2 regions of the Halanaerobaculum tunisiense genome follow, and region 1 is predicted to be linked to the other one. Evidence: a T-box and tRNA genes for the amino acid it is inferred to sense, from the RefSeq annotation. Region 1 holds a T-box; the other holds one or more tRNA genes.
The links. A T-box is a leader RNA that pairs with one kind of tRNA and senses whether it is charged. The one in region 1 lies ahead of ACYQ3D_RS10475 (valine--tRNA ligase), so its partner is inferred to be a tRNA-Val.

Region 1 (10,536 bases):
AATCAGCAATATAGCCTCTACCTTCTTCAATAGTCTCTAGTTTCTCAGTCTGGTCAGAAGTTAAGATAGCAGTAATTTCTTTGCCCGGATTAACTTTCATTTCATTTCTGATATTTCTAATATTTTTAATTACATCCATAATAACTTCCATTTTAGCTTCTGCTTGGTCATTAATAGATAGACTATCTAGCTCAGGCCAAGTAGCATCTATTAAGCTATCAGCTCCACTTGGCAATTGCTCCCAAATCTCTTCAGTAATAAACGGCATACACGGATGTAATAACCTTAAAATATTACTTAAGGTAAACCAGACTACATGTTGTGCTGTCTGATAAGCAATTTCATCTTCATCTTGGTATAATCTAGGTTTGATTAATTCAATATACCAGTCACAGAATTCACTCCAGACAAAATCATATAATTCCTCTGCTACCTGGCCAAATTGATAATCATCTAATAGATCAGTGATTTGTTTGATCTTCTTATTTAACCGACTCAACATCCACTGATCAGCTAAAGTATACTCTAACTTACTATAATCAATCTCCTCTAAAGCAAAATCTTCTAAATTCATCAGTACAAACCGGGAAGCATTCCATAACTTATTAGCAAAATTACGACTAGCCTCGACTCGTTCTTTTCGATAACGGATATCATTCCCTGGTGTATTACCAGTAATCAGGGTAAATCGTAAAGTATCTGCTCCATATTCATCAATTACTTCAATTGGGTCGACTCCATTACCTAAAGACTTACTCATCTTCCGTCCTTGAGCATCGCGTACCAATCCATGAATATAAATATCAGAGAAAGGTTTTTCCTCCATAAATTCTAAAGACATAAAGATCATTCGCGCTACCCAGAAGAAGATAATATCCCGCCCAGTTACTAACACATCAGTAGGATAGAAGTAATCTAGATCAGCTGTATCCTCTGGCCAACCTAACGTGGAGAAAGGCCATAATCCAGAACTAAACCAGGTATCTAATACATCTTCATCTTGTTTTAAATCTTGACTACCACACTCTGAACATTCTGTAGGCTGGTCAGTAGTTACAATTACTTCCTCACAATCTTGACAGTACCAAACAGGAATCTGATGGCCCCACCATAGTTGTCGGGAAATACACCAGTCTCTTACATTCTCCATCCAATTAAAGTATACCTTATCAAAGCGATCGGGAACAAAATTAATATCTCCCTCTTTGACTGCTTCAATAGCTGGTTCAGCTAACTCTTCCATAGCAACAAACCACTGTTGGGAAACTAATGGTTCAATAGTAGTATCACACCGATAACACTGGCCGACTGAATGTTCATGCTCTTCAATCTCCTCTAGTAATCCAGCTGACTTTAAATCAGCAATTAACTGCTTGCGACATTCATAACGATCCATAGCTTCATACTTGCCAGCTTCTGCTGTCATATTAGCTTGGTCATCAATCACTTTAATTATCTCTAAATCATTACGTTGGCCCATCTCAAAGTCATTTGGATCATGAGCCGGAGTTACTTTAACCATCCCAGTACCAAACTCAGAATCAACATATTCATCAGCAATAATCTCAATCTCACGGTTAACAATAGGAACAATTACTGTCTCTCCAATCAAATCTTGATAGCGTTCATCAGCTGGATTAACAGCTATAGCCGTATCTCCCAGCATTGTTTCTGGTCTAGTAGTAGCTACTACAATATAATCATCTCTATCCTTGAAATTATACTTCAAGTGATATAATTTGCCAGATTCGTCTTCGTGTTCTACCTCAACATCAGACAGAGTAGTTTCACAGTCAGGACACCAGTTAATAATATAATCTCCCTGATAAATAAGTCCTTTATCATATAACTCTACAAAAGCTTCCTTGACTGCTTGATTACAACCTTCATCCATAGTAAACCTTTGTCTACTCCAATCACAGGAAATCCCTAACTTAGTTAACTGATTAGTAATTGTAGTTCCGTACTCTTCTGTCCAGTCCCAAGCACGATCTAAAAATTCTTCCCGAGTAATATCATCTTTCTCTAGGCCTTCTTCTCGCCGCATCTTATCCACTACTTTAACCTCAGTAGCAATACTAGCATGATCAGTTCCTGGCACCCATAAAGCTTCATAACCTTGCATTCGCTTCCAACGGATTAAAATATCCTGAAAAGTCATATCTAAAGCATGACCAATATGTAATTGACCTGTTACATTTGGCGGAGGCATCATTACTGTAAATGATTCTTTATCTTCATTAACCTCAGCCTCAAAATAACCATTTTCCTGCCAATAAGTATACCATTTTTCTTCTACTTGATCTGGATTATAAGTTGTTGCTAATTCTTCTTCACTCATCTTAGTTCCTCCCTTTATATTAGTGTATAATTTACAATTTACAGTTAAAACCATAAAAATCAAACCCTTTTAAATTAAAAAACCCCTTCCATCCTAGTTAAGGACGAAAGAGGAATCACTTCCGCGGTACCACCTTAATTCTTAAGGCACTCTAACTGGATAACGGACAGCCCCGACCAAACCTACTTTTAAACTTCAATTTGATAGCTTAGAAGCGACTTCAATTCAGATCCCTTAGAGTACCCTATAAGTACTCCTCTCTGTAAGGGAGAGCTTAATCTACTACTCTTCCTCTACGCTTTATTTCTTATTTAGCTATTATCATCTATAATCATATAATTATTTAAGTTAATTGTCAACTATATTTCAAGCTACAGGAAAGAAAACAAAGATTAATAGATCCCATAACGTATGAGAAATAATAACTAGTAATAAACTATCACGCTGTAAAAACAACCAACCCCAAAACAAACCAGCTACTAAAGCAGCTAAAATTAAGATTAGATTACCAGTCCAAATATGGAGTAAAGCATACAGGAAAGCAGTCACCCAATAACCTAACTTCTGTTGAATAAACCCCCGCCAAAAAATCTCCTCACTAGGGCCAACTACCAACAAAATCAGACTAATAACAGGTAATTCTAGCTGCTGACGAAGCTGATACACAGTAGCTATCTCTTCTTTAGCATCTACTAACAACAACGGACTAAGTTTATTTCCTACCCAAAAAATAAAATATAAACCAAGTGCTGATAATCCACCCCAGACTAGATCAGCTAGATCCCAAGAAATATCTAACCGACTATAACTACCTGCTAGCAATAACTGAAGACTAGCTACTATAATTAAGCGCCACCAGAAATTTAACACAGCAGCTTGAAAGACTAGTAACCAACCAATATTCACCAGCCCAAGTATTAATCCTAACTTAAACAAAGTTGGCCCCTATAACAGCTAACACCAATAAACTTCCAAAACTAACATGTAGTTGGGCTGTTTTAAAATCAATTTTTTCTAAACCTGGTGGGGGATCAACTATAGAGTTACTTACTAAAACAATATTATTAACTGCAGCAGGTAGAGTCAACAACGTAACTAAAGCCCAGTTAGTAACTAATTCCTGAAATACTAGACTAACTAAAACTAAATAAGCCATAGCAACTAACCCTAAATATAATCGAACCGCACCTTTTCTACCTAGTAAAATAGCTAAGGTCTTAATATTAACTCTAGAATCATGTTCAATATCTCGCAGGTCATTCCCTTGTAAAATAGCACTAACTAACAACCCCAAAGGTAGTGAAACAAATAATACTTCTCCACTATATTGACCTGTCTGCACATAATAAGTTCCAATTACTACTAGCGGGCCTAGCAAACAAAAAACTATAGGAACTCCTAAGGCATAGTACTTATAATTAATTGGTTGAGCAGTATAAAAATAGCCTCCTATAATTCCTACCACTGCTAAACTAGCTACTACCACTCCCCGCAAATAAACCAGATAGCTAACAACAGGTAAAACTAATATAAAACAGGTGACTCCTACTTGCTTGATAGATCTAGCTGGCAACAGTCCCTGAACTAGAATACCACTTGAGCCATAAGATTCTTCAGTATCCACTCCAGACTGATAGTCATAATAATCATTCAACAAGTTAGTACCACTATGTAATAATAAGACTCCACAGCTAGTCAACAAGAATAATTCCAGATTAAAACTTTGTTCTTTAATAGCAAGTCCTCCGCCTAAGAAAACAGGTAATAAAGAAGCAGTAAAGGAAAAAGGTCGCACCGCTCTCAGCCATAACTTTAATCTGGCCATTATTTTCCTCCTTACTTTCCTTTAAAAATATCATTTCCCAATTGTTAATTTAATATACTAGACAAATTTTTAATAAAAACTTTCCGTAAAAAATTCACTGATTCCTCATGCTGACACAACCAGCCTAAATAAGAAAAGAGTGGAGATACTATCCCCACTCTTAATCAATGAATTGATTAATAAATTTAACTACTTCCTGTTTCCCTTCTCCTGTTTCAGCTGAAAAGAAAGTAAAAGGAGTAAAAGGAGTTAACTCCAAAGTTTCTTTAATTAATTTTTCTTGCGGCTTGCGTTCACTCCTCTTTAATTTATCCACTTTAGTAGCTGCTACTAAAGTAGGCAATTGCATTTCTAATAACCAATCATACATCATTATATCATCATCAGTTGGTTTGTGCCGGGCATCAACTATCAAAATGATACCTTCTAAATGGGAGCGATTAAACAGATAATTCTCAATCATCACACTCCACTCTTCTTTTACTTTATCAGGCACTCGAGCAAAACCATAGCCCGGTAGATCTACAAAATAGAAATAATTATCTATCTTATAAAAGTTAATTGCTTGTGTCTTACCTGGCTGAGAACTGGTAAAAGCTAAATTATGACGGTTAATGATTTGATTAACCAAAGATGATTTCCCTACATTTGAGCGCCCAGCTAAAGCAATTTCTGGCAGATTATGATAAGGATAATCCTCTCTCTGGTAGGCACTACAGATAAATTCAGGATTATTGATCTTCATCTTGACCCTCCTGAAGTAAAACTTCAGCTAGAATTTGGTCCATATCTTCTACAAGCATAAATTCTAACTCCTGTTTTACATTATCAGGTACCTTCTCTAAATTCTTTTCGTTTTCTTGGCAGAGAATAACCTTTTCTATACCAGCTCTTTGCGCAGCTAATACTTTACTCTTAATACCGCCTACAGGAAGTACTTTACCTCGTAGAGTCACTTCTCCTGTCATAGCAATCTTACCACTAACTGGCCTATCAGCTAAAGCAGAAATCAAAGCTGTAGCTAGAGTAATCCCTGCTGAAGGACCATCCTTAGGAATTGCTCCTTGGGGAACATGAACATGTATATCATACTCTTTATAAAATTCATCCTCAAAATCAAACTCATCTGCTTTACTACGAGCATAACTTAAAGCAGTCTGGGCTGATTCCTTCATTACCTCGCCTAACTTACCCGTTAAAATCAGTTTACCTTCACCTGGGACAATAGATACTTCTATATTAAGGATATCTCCACCAGTAGTTGTCCAGGCTAGACCAGTGACTACCCCTACTCTATTTTCCTCTTCTATCTCACCATATTTATATTTAGAAATTCCTAAATACTTCTCAAGGTTACGTAAATCAACTCTAGTAGATCTTTCTTTTCCTTCTACTACTTTCTTAGCTGCTTTACGACAAATAGAAGCTAATTTTCTTTCTAAAGTTCTGACTCCTGCTTCCCGGGTATGATTTCTAATCACCTGTTGTAAGGCATTTTGAGATATTTTTAAATCATTCTCCTCTAACCCATGATTCTCTACCTGTTCTGGTAGTAAAAACTGATCTGCAATCTCTACTTTTTCCTCTTCTGTATAACCAGAAATTTTGATTACTTCCATCCGGTCCAATAAAGGTCGAGGAATAGTATCGGTAGTATTAGCTGTAGTAATAAATAGTACATCAGATAAATCAAAAGGTAACTCCAGATAATTATCGCTAAATTCACTATTCTGTTCTGGATCAAGCACTTCTAATAAAGCAGCAGCAGGATCACCTCTAAAGTCTCCTTTAACTTTATCGATTTCATCCAATAAGAAGACAGGATTTTTAGTACCTGCATCACTCATAGAACTAATAATCCGTCCTGGTCTAGCTCCTACATAAGTTCGTCTATGACCTCTAATTTCTGCTTCATCCTTTAAGCCACCTAACGAAAGTCGAACAAACTCTCTTCCAATTGATTCAGCAACAGACCTACCTAAAGAAGTCTTACCCACTCCAGGCGGGCCAACAAGACACAAAATAGGGGTCTTCATCTCATCACTTAATTTCCTAACTGCTAAGTACTCTAAAATACGTTCTTTAACATCCTCTAAACCATAGTGATCTTGATTAAGCTGTTCTTCAACCTCATCAATAATTAATTTATCTTCACTATAGTCATTCCAAGGCAAATCCAAAATATAATCTAAATATTTTCTAACTACAACTGCTTCGTTAGCATTAGGTGGCATCTTGTCTAATTTCTCTGCCTCTTCAATTGCTTTTTCTGTTACATTATCTGGTAAATCAGCTGCTTCAATTTTCTCTTTATACTCTTCTACTTCACTATTAGCACCATCACCTAATTCATTCTTAATAGCCTTCATCTGTTCCTTGAGATAATACTCTTTTTGTCTCTTTTCTACCTGCTCCCGGACTTGGTCATTAATCTTATTCTTAACCTCTAAAATTTCCAGTTCTTTCTCCAAAATACTATATATCTTTTCTAGTCTATCCCGATAAGAAATAGATTCTAAGATATCCTGTTGTTGCTTAACCTTTAATGACATATGAGAAGCAATTACGTCAACTAATCGTCCTGGCTCCTCTATATTAGTAACTGTCATCATTGTTTCCGGCGGTAACTTTTTATTATCTTTTACATACTCTTCAAACTTATTAACTACACTGCGCATCAAAGCTTCTAACTCTGTCTCTTCTACTGTTTCTTCAGCTCTTAAAACTTCAAAATCAGCTGCAAAATAAGGATCTTCTTGCGTAATCTGAGTTAATTTTACTCTTTCTAAGCCTTCTACTAAAATTTTAATTGTTCCATCCGGAAGTCTCATTAACTGCTTTACTTGAGCAATAGTCCCGATCTCATATATATCATCAGTAGTAGGTTCTTCTATTCTTTCATCTTCCTGAGCACTTAACAAAATCTTCTTATCTTCTTCCATTGCTTCCTCTAAAGCTGCTATTGACTTATCTCTACCTACTAATAATGAGGTAATCATATTAGGAAAAATGATCAAGCCCCTTAAAGCTAATAAGGGGAAGTGACCAGTATCAACATTTACTTCTTCACTACTCTCCATTACAATTTCTTGTTCTTTATCTTTATCCATATCTATCCCTCCATATCCAACAACTTCCATTTATTTAAGCTAGCGAAGCAGAAAAAGAATCTAATTCTATATCAAATTCAAGGTTTTCATCTTTTTCTAAAGCTTCAGCAACAATTGCTTCCTCTAAAGCTTGTTTTAAACTATCAACTTTAATAATCTCCACTTCCGAAAATTCTTCACTAGCAAATAAATCCTGCCAGTTTTCACTAGGAATTAAAATCTTAGCTGCATTAGCTCTAACAGCAGCTCTAACTTTAGGAATTACCCCTCCAATAGGCCTAATCAAACCATTAACTGATATTTTTCCTGTCATAGCTACTTTATTATCAACTGGTTTATTAGTTAAAGCAGAATATAAAGCTACTGCCATAGTTACTCCTGCTGATGGGCCATCAACTACTATATCACTAGTAAAATCAATATGAATATCATATTGATTTAAATCTATATCTAAGATCTTTTTAACTACTGTCAGCACATTCTTAGCAGAATCCTTAACCATACTCTTATGTCTGATTTTGCGATGCCGGTTACCTTTTTCCTCTTCTTCAGCAACTCCAGTAATATTCAATTTTCCTTTGCCTGCTCCCACTCTAGTAGCAGAGACTTCTAACTGGTCCACAATACCTCTATTAGCTCCCATAACAGCAAGACCATTAACTACTCCTATCTGCGAGTTAGCAGGAATATCATCTAAAGGACGTGGTGAATACTGGCCATTCATAATCACTCGCTCTATATCCTTTTTTCTAATCTTATGTCGTCCTTCAGTAAGAGCAATTCCGCCAGCTGTCTGAACCATATTTACTGCCTCTCTACCATTAGTAGCATACTTCTTAATCACTTCTATAATTCCTTCTTCTACTACAAAATCTATTTTCTTAATGGCACTATGTACAATATTTTCTATATCCTGAGGCATTAAAGGATTAAAAAAGATTTCTAAACAACGAGAACGGATAGCTGGTGGAATCTCCTGTGGTCTGCTTGTGGTAGCACCTATTAATCTAAAATCAGCTGGTAGACCTTTTTGAAAGATCTCATGAATATGACGAGGTATATTATCATCACTTTCTTGGTAATACGAGCTTTCTAAAAACACTTTTCTATCCTCTAAAACTTTAAGCAGTTTATTCAACTGGATATGGTGTAATTCACCAATCTCATCTATGAATAACATACCCCCATTCGCTTTGGTTACTGCTCCTGGTTTAGGCTGCGGAATACCGGCTGACCCCATAGCTCCTGCCCCTTGATAAATAGGATCATGAACTGATCCAATTAAGGGATCGGCAATTCCTCGTTCATCAAAGCGAGCAGTAGTAGCATCTAACTCCACAAAATCAGATTCATTATCAAATGGTGAATCAGAACGTTTCTTGGCTTCTTCTAAGACTAGTCTGGCTGCTGCTGTTTTACCTACTCCAGGCGGACCATAGATAATCACATGTTGGGGATTAGGACCACACAAAGCTGCTTGTAAAGCTTTAATCCCATCCTCTTGACCTACAATATCAGAGAAACTATCTGGTCTTATCTTCTCCGCCAATGGTTTAGTCAAAGATCTCTGTCTCATTTTATGTAATTTCTGAAGTTCTTTCTTTGATTCCTTATTAATTGATTTTTTGTTACTACGTTGTTTTTGTAACAAATTCCAAAAATATAGTCCAATTACTACTGTAAAAAAGAATTGCACTAGAGTAAAAATATTAACAGCAAAATCCACATTAACTCCCCCTTAGTAAATTATTCTTTATCTATTATTTCCCTAAGAGAGAGTTTTTATCCTTAAATAAAGAAGAAACTGCTAATGTTAAGCAGTTTCTTCTCTCTGGTCACCAACCTTAACTAATTTTGGAGTATCGTCCTCATCAACTACTTCCTCGGTAATAATACACTTAGTAACATCTTCATAAGATGGTATATCATACATGATATCCAGAATTGATTCCTCAACTACAGATCGCAAACCTCGCGCTCCTGTATTACGATCTAAAGTCTTACGAGCTATAGCTTGTAAAGCTTCCTCTGTAAACTCTAAATCAATATTATCCAGTTCAAAGAACTTAGTATATTGCTTAACTAAAGCATTACGCGGTTCAGTTAGAATTTCCACTAAGTCATCTTCACCTAATTTATCTAATGTTACAACCACTGGAATACGTCCTACTAATTCAGGAATCAAACCGTAATTTAATAGATCTTGGGACATTACATGACTTAAAATTTCTCCTATATTTTGCTCTTCTTCACTCTGTACATCAGCCCCAAAACCTAACACACTATTACCTATTCTAGACTGCACAACCTCATCTAAACCATCAAAAGCTCCTCCACAGATAAAGAGAATATTGGACGTATCTATCTCGATAAACTCTTGATGAGGGTGCTTACGACCTCCTTGCGGTGGCACACTTGCTTCAGTTCCTTCTAAAATCTTAAGTAACGCCTGCTGGACTCCTTCTCCAGAGACATCACGGGTAATAGAAGGATTTTCGGATTTACGAGCTACTTTATCTATCTCATCAATATAAATAATTCCCTTTTCTGCTTTTTCAACATCATAATCAGCAGCTTGAATCAACTTTAAGAGAATATTTTCTACATCTTCTCCTACGTAACCAGCTTCAGTTAAAGAAGTAGCATCAGCAATAGCAAATGGAACATCTAACATTCTAGCTAATGTCTGAGCTAATAATGTTTTACCGGATCCAGTAGGACCAATCATACAGATATTACTCTTTTCCAGTTCCACATCATCAACTTGCATCCCAGAATTAACTCGTTTATAATGATTATAAACAGCTACTGCTAAAGCTCTTTTAGCATCGTCTTGACCAATTACGTACTGATCCAAGAAGTCATCTATTTCTTGGGGCTTAGGAACATCATCTAAGCTTGTCTCCATATCTTCTTGTAACTCTTCTTCAACAATTTCATTACATAATTCAATACACTCATCACAGATATAAACTCCAGGTCCAGCAACAAGTTTTTGTACCTGATCTTGGACCTTACCACAGAAAGAACATTTCAACTGCCCTTTTTCCTCCCCAAATTTAAACATCATATCACCTCTTTAAAGAAGAATCTACTCCTTAATTTCATCTTCTCGAGTAATAACCTCATCAATAATACCATATTCTTGCGCCTCATCAGCTGACATAAAATTATCTCGCTCAACATCATCAGCAATCTTCTCTTTAGATTGCCCAGTATGCTCAGCTAAGATATCATTAATGATACCTTTCAATTCTAGG
Region 2 (10,536 bases), on a different contig from region 1:
CAGTTGGTCTAATAGTGTTTGCAATTGATTATGATGCAGTTGTTCCCCTTCTTGAAAAATCTGTTTTAATTCACTATCCTGTGTTTCCTGTTGATAAATTTGATATTTCTTCATCGCTAGAGCAGTAGTACTCATCTGATCCTTAATCTCCTTTAGTTCTCCTTGAGTTAATTGATCCATATTTGAATTCCTCCTTACTAATATTATCATTACTCAAACTATCGATTATTATATATTCCCAATTTCAGTTATTGCTAATATATAAATTATAAAAGGGCTTAGTTAAAACTAAGCCCTTTTCCTTATTCTTAATAATCATTCCCCAATAGTAATAAAATCAAAATTAAAAATACAACAAATGCTCCATTATCTCCATAACCATAATCGCCCATATATAACACCTCCTATTTTTGTTTAATATATATTATGTAATTAATATAATTTATGTTAACAAAAATACTAGTTTGGTTAAGATATTTTTCAATTATTAACAATAAATACAATATATTCATAAACTATAATTAAAAAGGAGGTGCCTACTATGAATAATCAGAAAAGTATTTACGACAATTCAGAAGCATATATCTTATTTTTAATTCTTATCTTATTATTGTTGGGGTCAGAAAAGTTATTTAATAATTAAACAACCATCCTTCTCATAGGATGGTTGACTAATCAAAATTTAATTTTTTTAATCTCCATTAAGTAAATTAAAACCACTTCTGATTAATCCAGTTGATTGTTGAAGTAAGATCAAAGTTTTCTGCTAAAATTACTAACCTAAGAATTTGGGTACATTCATCAAGACCAATTGGTTCTTATAAAACTGGATTTAATCGATAAAACCTCGCTCCTAATAATTGAGAGCTAACACAAACATCTGCTTGAACACTACCTTGGGTAAGAATTTTAAACATTTAATTGGTCTAAATTTTTGGTTATTAGCAATTGCAATAGCTACTATACTAGGATTATTAGCTATGACTCCTCCATCAATGTGATTTTGATAAGCAGGAAAATAATTTAGAGTAGCACTACTAGCAAGAGCAACTTTAGTTACAGTTTCATCTTTAGTATCAGATTCAGGAAAATTATTAAAAAATATTTATCGCCAAGTTCCTGAATCAGAGCTAATAGTTCGAAAAGCAGGTATAATTACACGATGATCTAATTGACTAAGTAATAAATCAGTAGGGAAAACAGAATTTAATACTTTAATTAATTTCTCATTATTATAACGAGGTCTTAACATATTCATATAAGTTGGATTAAATATAAAACGAGCCTTAGGATAAGAAAATAATACTGATATTATATTTAATAAATTACTAAAAATAAAATAATAAAATTAGTAAAGAGTCAGGAGAATATTTTCCTGGCTCTTTACTAAGATTTGAATTAACTATAGTCATTACCTAAAAGTAACAGAATCAAGACCAAGAATACAACAAATACTTCTTCATCATCCCCATTAAAGAAGCCATTTAATATACCAGGCATTATTTTGCACCTCCTTTTTAATTTATATTTTTAATATTTGCCGCCTGAGAATAATAAAAGCAAGATCAAGAAAATTACAAATGATCCATTACCTCCATAATCTCCATAATCACCCACTATTTTCACCTCCACTAAAATATTTTTTTAATAAATTAACTATAGTCGTTACCTAACAATAACAAGATTAAAACTAAGAATACAACAAAAGCTCCATCATCATATCCTGCCATTGTTTGACACCTCCTCCTTTTTTCTTTGGTATATATTATGTAGCTAATGTAAAATATGTTAATAAATAAGACCATCCTATTTAAATAGGATGGTCTACAAAAGTAAAACTTCTTTCGCTTTCACTCCATTTTTTTATTAAACAACCTAGCAAATTCAAAAATAATAATAGGGGGAACTAGCACCCTATCACTATCTTTAATAATTATAATCGCCACCTAACAGTAATAAAATTAAAACTAAGAAGATAACAAATACTCCATTATCTCCATAGCCTCCATAATCCCCCATTATTTACACCTCCTCTTTTTTCTTCAATACATAATATGCATCTACTTAGAAATCGTTAAATAAAATTAATCTAATAAAGTAGGACCAGCTTCACAGCTGGGACCCCTTATCAAACTGCACGAACGGTTTTCCCGTATACAGCTTTCGGTTATTGGTGCTCCATATCAGAGAGTAAGTCAGCGACTCTATGTTACCATAGATGTATATTTCACTCTCGATTACAGCACATCAGTAAGCAGTGAATCTAGTCCTTCTTCTCTTAAAAACTTATTCGATAAGCGATAATTCTGATGAATTATCGCTTTCTTTCCTTCTATGAAAGAACGTATTCTCATTCTTATCCATTTATCTAATTTCCTATATAATGTTTTGATATTGCCTATTTTAAAGTAATGTCCCCAGCCTTTTAGTACTAAATTTAACTCATCAATTATTATTTCCAATTTCTGAGGTCTATTTCTTCTAGTTATATCTCTTATTCTATCTTTAAAGTTATTTATTGCTCTATCTCTTGGACTTTTATAATACCAATGATGAAATCTAAATCCTAGAAATTTAAACCCATCATAAAAGTTTGTTATCACTGTCTTCTCAGGATGGAGTTTTAATTTTAATTCATTTTCTATTATCTGACGAGTTACTTGTAATGCTCTTTTGGCTTTATCTTTACTTTTGGTCAATACTACAAAATCATCAGCGAAGCGAACTAGTTTATATCCCCTTCGAGTCATCTTCTTATCAAAGTAATGTAAATAGATATTAGCTAATAAAGGAGAGATCACACCTCCTTGAGGTGTTCCTTCTTTAGTCTCTTTTCTTCCTTCTTCGGTCATGACTCCTGCAGTTAGCCACGATCTAATTAAGTCTAATACCCATCCATCACTTATATATTCTACTATAAAATCCATTAATAAATCATGGTTTATAGTATCAAAATAAGATTTTATATCTGCATCTACTACCCAATCGTAACCTTGCTGTTTATATTCTTCTATTTTCTCTATTGCATCATGGGTTGATCTGTTAGGTCTGAATCCAAAAGAACATTCACAAAACAATCTCTCAAAGTATATTTCTAAGATTTGTTTGACTGCTTGTTGGGCAATCCTATCTTTAATTACTGGAATCCCTAGTGGTCTCTTTTCTCCATTTTCTTTTGAGATATACGTTCTTAGTACTGGTCGTGGCTCATATCTATCCTCTCTTAACTGCCTATATAATTCTTGCATATTCAGTTTATAGTTATTTCTATATTCATTGATACTTACATTATCAATTCCACCACAACCACCATTAGCCAGCACTTTTTGTCCTGCCTTATGCATTCGCCATTTATCTGTGATTAAATCTTTCAGACTGTATAAGGTTCGAAAATTTTTTTCACCTATCCTAATTTCACTACTTACCAGTTCTTTCTTTCCTGTCTCGATATCTTAACCCTTATCTTCATAGTACTCCTAAGCACGTCTTTAGGCTCTCACCAATCGCACCTCTTAGTTCACTACTACTTAAGTCATGGTATTCCCTAAATTCATCATATTTTCAGTTATTATTTCCTGTCTATATTTCTTTTAGAGCTCACTATCTTTAATAGCGTCTAAACCATTCTTATTAAGATATCATTGACAGTCTATTCTTAACTTCAATAACCTGACTATCCTTCACTGTAATCAACTTTCATTGATTTTTTTCGCTACTATGATAGCTTCTGAACTCTAATATATCCTCACTCTGGCTTTCCCATTTTAGGTTATACCATCATTTATCTCTATAGATTTCTATACAGAACTATATTAGAGACTCCTCTGGTCAATTACGAAAACTATTATAGCCATCCCAACCATAATCACACCTAGTAATTCGACATGGACACTCTCGTTATCTCGCTTTTTATCCAGAGCCACCTGCATCCCCCAAGTCGACATTGGACTTCTTCATTTTTATGGTGAATCGCCACTACTAAATGCCACCGACGGTTCACATATTGTTTTAGGCTGACTATTCACCTCAAACTCTTCAGATTCTATCTCACGATAGACACCCTGTTACTATTGGTTTCACACACCGATACGACGAAAACAGCATGGATAGAATTCTCATCTACTATTTTCATAATCTACAGAGCACACATAAAAAAAACACCTAGATAATCTAGGTGTTTAAAGTGATTAGTTTTATTAAGTTCAACTACCATAATTTATTAAAAGCTAGTTAATTGTTCCATTACCTTATCAATATCTTCTTTTGTAGTATAACGACCCAAACTAAATCTTACTGCTCCCATAGCTATTTCATCATCAATATTCATAGCTTTTAATATTCTTGAAGGTTCTTTCTTTCCAGAATGACATGCAGAACCAGTTGAAACAGCAATATCATCTAACTCATTTAATACTTCTAATCCATTCATTTCTTTAAAGCTTATATTTAATGTATTAGGAAGTCTTTTCTCAGGATGACCATTAAGAATTATATTATCTTTAAATTCATTAACTAATAAATCATAAAAATAATCTGTTAACTTCTTTAATTTATTACTATTAAGTTCATCATTAGCCACATCACAAGCTTCTCCTAGCCCAACTTCAAAAATAACATTCTCAGTTCCTGCCCGCTTCCCAAACTCTTGACCTCCACCATGAATCAAAGGTTCTATCTCTATTCCTTTTCTAATGTATAAAGCTCCAATTCCTTTCGGAGCATATAACTTATGACCAGCAACTGATAAAAAATCAACTCCTAATTCATCAACTTTCGTAGGAATTTTACCAACTGATTGGGCTGCATCAGTATGTACTAAAATTCCTTTCTTGTGAGCAATTTTACTAATTTCTTTTAGTGGTTGAATTGTACCCACTTCATTATTAGCGTGCATAATTGTAATCAATATTGTTTTATCAGTTATTGCATTGCGAACATCTTCAACATCGACCATTCCATAGGTGTCTACAGGTAAATACGTAATCTCAAAACCCTTCTTCTCCAAATATTTACAAACATTAATTATTGCTGGATGTTCAATTTGAGAAGTAATGATATGATTTCCCTGATCTTGATAAGCTTCAGCTACACCTTTAATAACTGTATTATTTGATTCACTACCTCCACTAGTAAATATTATTTCTTCAGAAGTAGCTCCTAAAAGATTTGCAACTTGACTTCTTGCTTTTTTAACAGCCTTCGCTGCTTTCTTCCCAAGTTCATGATCACTAGAAGGATTACCATATATATCATAAATATATGGTTCCATTGCTTTAGCCACTCTTTTATCTATTGGAGTAGTTGCATTATAATCTAAATAAATCATTAAAGTTCCCTCCCTTATAAATTCTCTTTAAAAGAATTTTAATGTGTCCATTCAATAACTTCAAGTCCTGTCTTCTCTTCAATCAGGTCCTGCATTCTTTTACCAAAAGGACAAGGATAATCAATATCACTAGGTGTTCCCCGCAAAATACAAGAAGCTAAAACAATCTTTTCAGCTCCTCTTTCTTTTAACATTGCTGCTCTTTTAATAGCTTTTTTACCTGGACAGCCACCACAAGTGATTACTCCTACAATATCTACTGGTCCTAATTCTTCAAAACCACCTTTTCCTTCTTTTGCAAAAGATAAACATGTTGTTGCTGGACAATATTCTTCAGTTTGTTGACATCTAATCAAACCTACCTTAATTGACATTATATCTCCTCCTGTTCTTAATATAATGATTTATTTTTCTTCCGAAAGAATCTTCTGTGAAATATCTATTTGTTCTGATAACTGTTCTAACATCACTTCTTTCATAATTTCTAAAGCTTCCACCATCTTAGGACTACAAATTTCATAAAATACATTTAACCCTTCTTTCCTAGTACAAACAATCTTCTTTTCCCGAAGTATTGATAAATGCTGAGAAACATTAGCTGTACTTGTTTCCATTTCTTGAGCTAGTTTACTAACATTCTTTTCTTCATTTAATAAAAGATAAAGAATTTCAATTCTTTTAGGACTAGCAATCGCTTTACAAATTTCAGCATGTAGTTCATATAATCTTCTTTTATTATCCATCTTTAACCCCCTTTATTAGTATTATTTGAATTGTTTTATTTAATAATTAAGTAATTTATTAAATACTTTATTACTGGTTATAATTATATTAAATAAAATAATAAAAATCAATAAATAATAGGTTTGGCTACAAAATGACCGCTATTATCCCCAAAAAATAAAAATAACCTGTCTTAGTGACAGGTCTTAATCCTTTATATTTCAATGCTTTATAAATGGTGGGGATAAGTGGGTTCGAACCACTGACCTCTACGATGTCAACGTAGCGCTCTCCCGACTGAGCTATATCCCCTGGTGCCGGGGGTGGGATTCGAACCCACACGGACACAAAGGTCCACCGGATTTTAAGTCCGATGCGTCTGCCAGTTCCGCCACCCCGGCCTATTTAGTTGATAATTTACAGTTAAAATCTATAAAACAGAATTCAGATAATTTCTATTTTAAGATTTTAATTGTCAATTCTCAATTGTACATTATAAATTATTTAATGGTGCCGGAGGTCGGACTCGAACCGACACGGGCACTAGGCCCACCGGATTTTAAATCCGATGCGTCTGCCAATTCCGCCACTCCGGCTGGAGGTGACACCCGGACTCGAACCGGGGGATGGAGGATTTGCAGTCCTCTGCCTTACCAACTTGGCTATGTCACCAAAGGGAGCGAAAGACGGGATTTGAACCCGCGACCTCCTCGATGGCAACGAGGCGCTCTACCAACTGAGCTACTTTCGCACAAGGGTAGCAAGACCCGGATTCGAACCGGGGACACGAGGATTTTCAATCCACTGCTCTACCAACTGAGCTATCTCGCCACTTCTATGGCGGGGACGACGAGATTCGAACTCGCGATCTCCGGCGTGACAGGCCGGCGTGTTAACCAACTACACCACGTCCCCACAATATTAGTTGACAATTTACAGTGTATAGTTTACAGTTAAAATCTTTACTCAAAATTAAAACAAGATTTTTATGGGTTTGACTTTAACTGTCAATTGTCAATTGTAAACTAGTTTTAATGGTGGGCGAAACAGGGCTCGAACCTGTGACCCCCTGCTTGTAAGGCAGGTGCTCTCCCAACTGAGCTATTCGCCCTAATGGGGTCTCTCTCTTACGCACCGTCTAATAGTATACACAAACAGGGGGCAAAGGTCAAGTATTTTTTTAATTAAAATAGTTGATTAAACTGATTTAAATAGTTCAAACTATTGTTTACTCTCTTAAACTAGTAATTAAAGGTTAAATTAATCACCAATCGTATAAATATCATCATCAATAGTCTTAATGCTCAATTCCTCTCCATTTTTAGCATCGATCTTAACACTATATTTCTTACCTCCACCTTTTACTTCACCAATAAATTCATAACACAATTTCTCTTCTCCTCTTACCTCAGCTAAGGCTAATATAGGTTTTTTAGTTAATTGAAGGTTATTACTTACTTTCTTCCTAGCTTCTTCTTTACTCAATTCTGGTTCTAATTTAGCAGAATCTCTTTTTTCGTGATGAAGTGCATAATCAATCCCATTAAATCCAATCACTTCTCCATTATCCAGTGCTACCTCTACTTTTACTGAATCAGGCTGGATTAACACTCCATTCTGCACCGGAACAAAAGAATTGATCAGTACCCGGTTAAAACTCTTAGCTGACGTAGACATCATATTATCGTAACCGTTATTAGCTAAAAACTCTGTAGCTTTCTTCTTAGCTGTATTATTATCTACTTGTTTATCTCCTACATCTCGCTGGTGTAGCAACCAGACTACTTGTCCTCCTTTTTTAGTTACATCTATTTGGACGACTCTATCCTCATCTTGTTTACTAGTTGCTCTCACAAAATGAGCCGGAAGATTAGCTCTTACAGTTCTTCCGTTTTCCAATTCAACCTGATTTTGGTCTACTACTTCGTAATCATATTGTTCAGGGTTATTAATATACCTTTGGGCAATCTTAGTTGCTTCTTCTTTTCCTACCTCATCTCCATCTAATTCAGATAAACCAGTCACCACATCTTGTTTATTAACCTGCATCACATTATCAGGTACTACTGATTTTAAATCATCTTGAATTCCTGTTAATTCAATCTTACCATCTAATTTAGCTAAACCTGATAAAGGACTAGCGGAATACTCTTTCTCTCCTTTCTCAATATTGATTCTCTTTTTATTATACCATTTAAAATCATTCTTTTCCATTTTATTATGCACTGTCTCTAAATCCTTATTAGCAACTTTGATCTGCTGGCGAAATTTAGCTAGCATCTGTTTTTCTTCTTGCTTTAATGTTCTATCAGCTACTTTACGATCCAGATAATTAGTGTAGCGAGAAACATTATGCAATAATCCTTTTAAATTATCTAAAGCATCACTATTCAAAGGCATACTTCCTAAATCTTCTTGAGCAGAATGAGAGGACTTCCAAGTATTAGATAAGTTAACTGATAAATTATTAGCAGAATCAGAGACTACTAAAGCCCCTAATTCTTCCTCTAAGGAATCAACATTATTATTTAATCCCTGGAATGCATTCTCATATCTATTATTTAATTCACTATTTATCTGGGTTAAAGTAGAGTACTGATCATAACCCCAGTATCCAGTAGCAGCAAGTCCTACTGCTAATACTAAAATCAATAACCATCTTTCATCCAACCAATCAGCAATTCCTTCGTTGTTCAACTTAACCCCTCCTTATTTAGCAAAGATATGTTTCCCTATTCTACGTGTTACTTGTCTAGAATAGATCCAATTTGTCTCCACTTTAGCAGGATTATAATAGTAAATAGATCCATAAGTAGGATCCCAACCACGTAAAGCAGAAAGAGTAGCTCTTATAATCTGATTACTTGGGGTTTCATTCCAGACATGACCCCGAGCTACTGCAGTAAAGGCCCAAGGTTGATAGATGACACCAGAAACTGAATTAGGAAATTTAGAACTATTTACTCTATTCATGATTACTGCTCCAACTGCTACTTGTCCAACTAATGATTCTCCTTTAGATTCGGCATGAATCGTTCTAGCCATTAATCTTGCTTTAGGAGATAAACTCCAGAAGTTTGAGGCAGCAGCTTTAGATTCTTCAATATTTTGGGTTGACCCACTATAATAAACAAACGTACCTGCACCAATTAATAGTAGAACTGCTAAAAATATTCCTATCCTTTTCTTCATTTTATCCTCCCCTATTAATTAATTTCGCTATTATCTTTTGTTTTTAACTTATCTAATATTCACAAACTTATCTTTTCTCTTCATCATCACGCGGAATTTCAGGTGGCTCAGGAGTTGGCCCTTCTCCTTCATCAGACGGACGATAAGGTGAGTGAACAACAGTAATACTATTTAATAAAATCTCTGTCTCTTCTGTTGTATCTCCTGTCGTTCTCTTTTTTCTTAATTCAGCTCGTGGTACTATCACAGTTACTTCATGAGGCTTATCATAGGCAAAACAACGGTCTACATCTATCTCTAATCCATCTAAATTAAGATAAATCTGATCTTGATTTCTACAATCACACTCCCTAGTAAATAAGTTAGCCACTTTTTCTTTTAAAGACTGTACTAAAGAAAAAATCATTTCTAACTCCCTCCTTAGTACAATCTATTCGCCATATCAATTAAGGGTGCAGTTTATTAAATAAAAAATCTCGCAGCTAAAATAGCTGCGAGATGATTGTTTATTATTTCTGATCATTATCATTTAATTTTTCAGCCAATTTCTCTTCGGAAGCCTCAATAATATCCTGTAAACCAGACCGACCTAACTCCATATTATCTGTCTCATTAGCTGGTGAACCTAAAAATACCTGATCGCCAAATCTACCTACTTGCTCAGCCACATCAGCTTTAAAGCTTGTCCATTCGCCAGTTTCTATTTCTGTTGTCGGGAAATTAAAACCTTCTCCTTTTTGCTGCAAACTGATAAAATCACTATCGTGTTCTTCTTTATCCTCTACATCTCTCATTAGTCCTTTATTATTAGCCTGAGACTCCATTTCATCAGCAATATTTATTGCCCCATTAGTTTCCTCTTCTAATTCATCTGCTTCTGGAATATAGTCTTCTTCATTGATTTCATTCTCTTCCATAGAGTATATCTCCTCCTTAAAATTAGTTTATTGTAATCTACACAAAATATAACACTTTCAAATAATTAAAGCCGCCTAGCTCACATGAGCTAGGCGGCTACTAACTACTTTAATTTAATATTCTGGTCTTCTACCTCCACCAAGACCACCATCACCAAGCAATAATAAAATGAGTAATAAAAAGATTAACATCATGTTATTCTCCATGCCATACTCACCCATTATGTATCCCTCCTTTTTAAATTACACTATATATTATTCACCCAAGGAGAAAGTGTGAAAGAAAAATTATTGGCTAGTATTTAGATTAATATTATTGAAATACTTTAAAAAATCACTTTCCGGATCCAATAAAAGAGTGGTTTTATCCTGCATAGT

Region 2: it encodes a tRNA-Val, which carries the amino acid that the T-box ahead of ACYQ3D_RS10475 (valine--tRNA ligase) is inferred to sense. The anticodon was not compared.

What each region holds. Positions count from the first base shown of each region.
Region 1 is NZ_BAAHYI010000012.1:49,921-60,456, forward strand. Features, by position in the region: gene ACYQ3D_RS10475 (valine--tRNA ligase) at 1-2,341, opposite strand, end outside; T-box leader at 2,438-2,646, opposite strand; gene ACYQ3D_RS10480 (CPBP family intramembrane glutamic endopeptidase) at 2,708-3,277, opposite strand; gene menA (1,4-dihydroxy-2-naphthoate octaprenyltransferase) at 3,270-4,166, opposite strand; gene yihA (ribosome biogenesis GTP-binding protein YihA/YsxC) at 4,327-4,911, opposite strand; gene lon (endopeptidase La) at 4,898-7,276, opposite strand; gene lonB (ATP-dependent protease LonB) at 7,311-9,002, opposite strand; gene clpX (ATP-dependent Clp protease ATP-binding subunit ClpX) at 9,090-10,343, opposite strand; gene clpP (ATP-dependent Clp endopeptidase proteolytic subunit ClpP) at 10,368-10,536, opposite strand, start outside.
Region 2 is NZ_BAAHYI010000006.1:127,682-138,217, reverse strand. Features, by position in the region: gene ACYQ3D_RS07345 (hypothetical protein) at 1-180, opposite strand, end outside; gene ltrA (group II intron reverse transcriptase/maturase) at 2,238-3,344, opposite strand; gene ACYQ3D_RS07335 (cysteine desulfurase family protein) at 4,220-5,326, opposite strand; gene ACYQ3D_RS07330 (CGGC domain-containing protein) at 5,365-5,700, opposite strand; gene ACYQ3D_RS07325 (ArsR/SmtB family transcription factor) at 5,731-6,069, opposite strand; tRNA gene ACYQ3D_RS07320 (tRNA-Val) at 6,286-6,361, opposite strand; tRNA gene ACYQ3D_RS07315 (tRNA-Leu) at 6,362-6,450, opposite strand; tRNA gene ACYQ3D_RS07310 (tRNA-Leu) at 6,558-6,645, opposite strand; tRNA gene ACYQ3D_RS07305 (tRNA-Cys) at 6,646-6,721, opposite strand; tRNA gene ACYQ3D_RS07300 (tRNA-Gly) at 6,728-6,800, opposite strand; tRNA gene ACYQ3D_RS07295 (tRNA-Phe) at 6,808-6,880, opposite strand; tRNA gene ACYQ3D_RS07290 (tRNA-Asp) at 6,888-6,964, opposite strand; tRNA gene ACYQ3D_RS07285 (tRNA-Val) at 7,085-7,160, opposite strand; gene ACYQ3D_RS07280 (PepSY1/2 domain-containing protein) at 7,310-8,746, opposite strand; gene ACYQ3D_RS07275 (cell wall hydrolase) at 8,759-9,241, opposite strand; gene ACYQ3D_RS07270 (hypothetical protein) at 9,309-9,647, opposite strand; gene ACYQ3D_RS07265 (hypothetical protein) at 9,751-10,158, opposite strand; gene hflC (protease modulator HflC) at 10,447-10,536, opposite strand, start outside.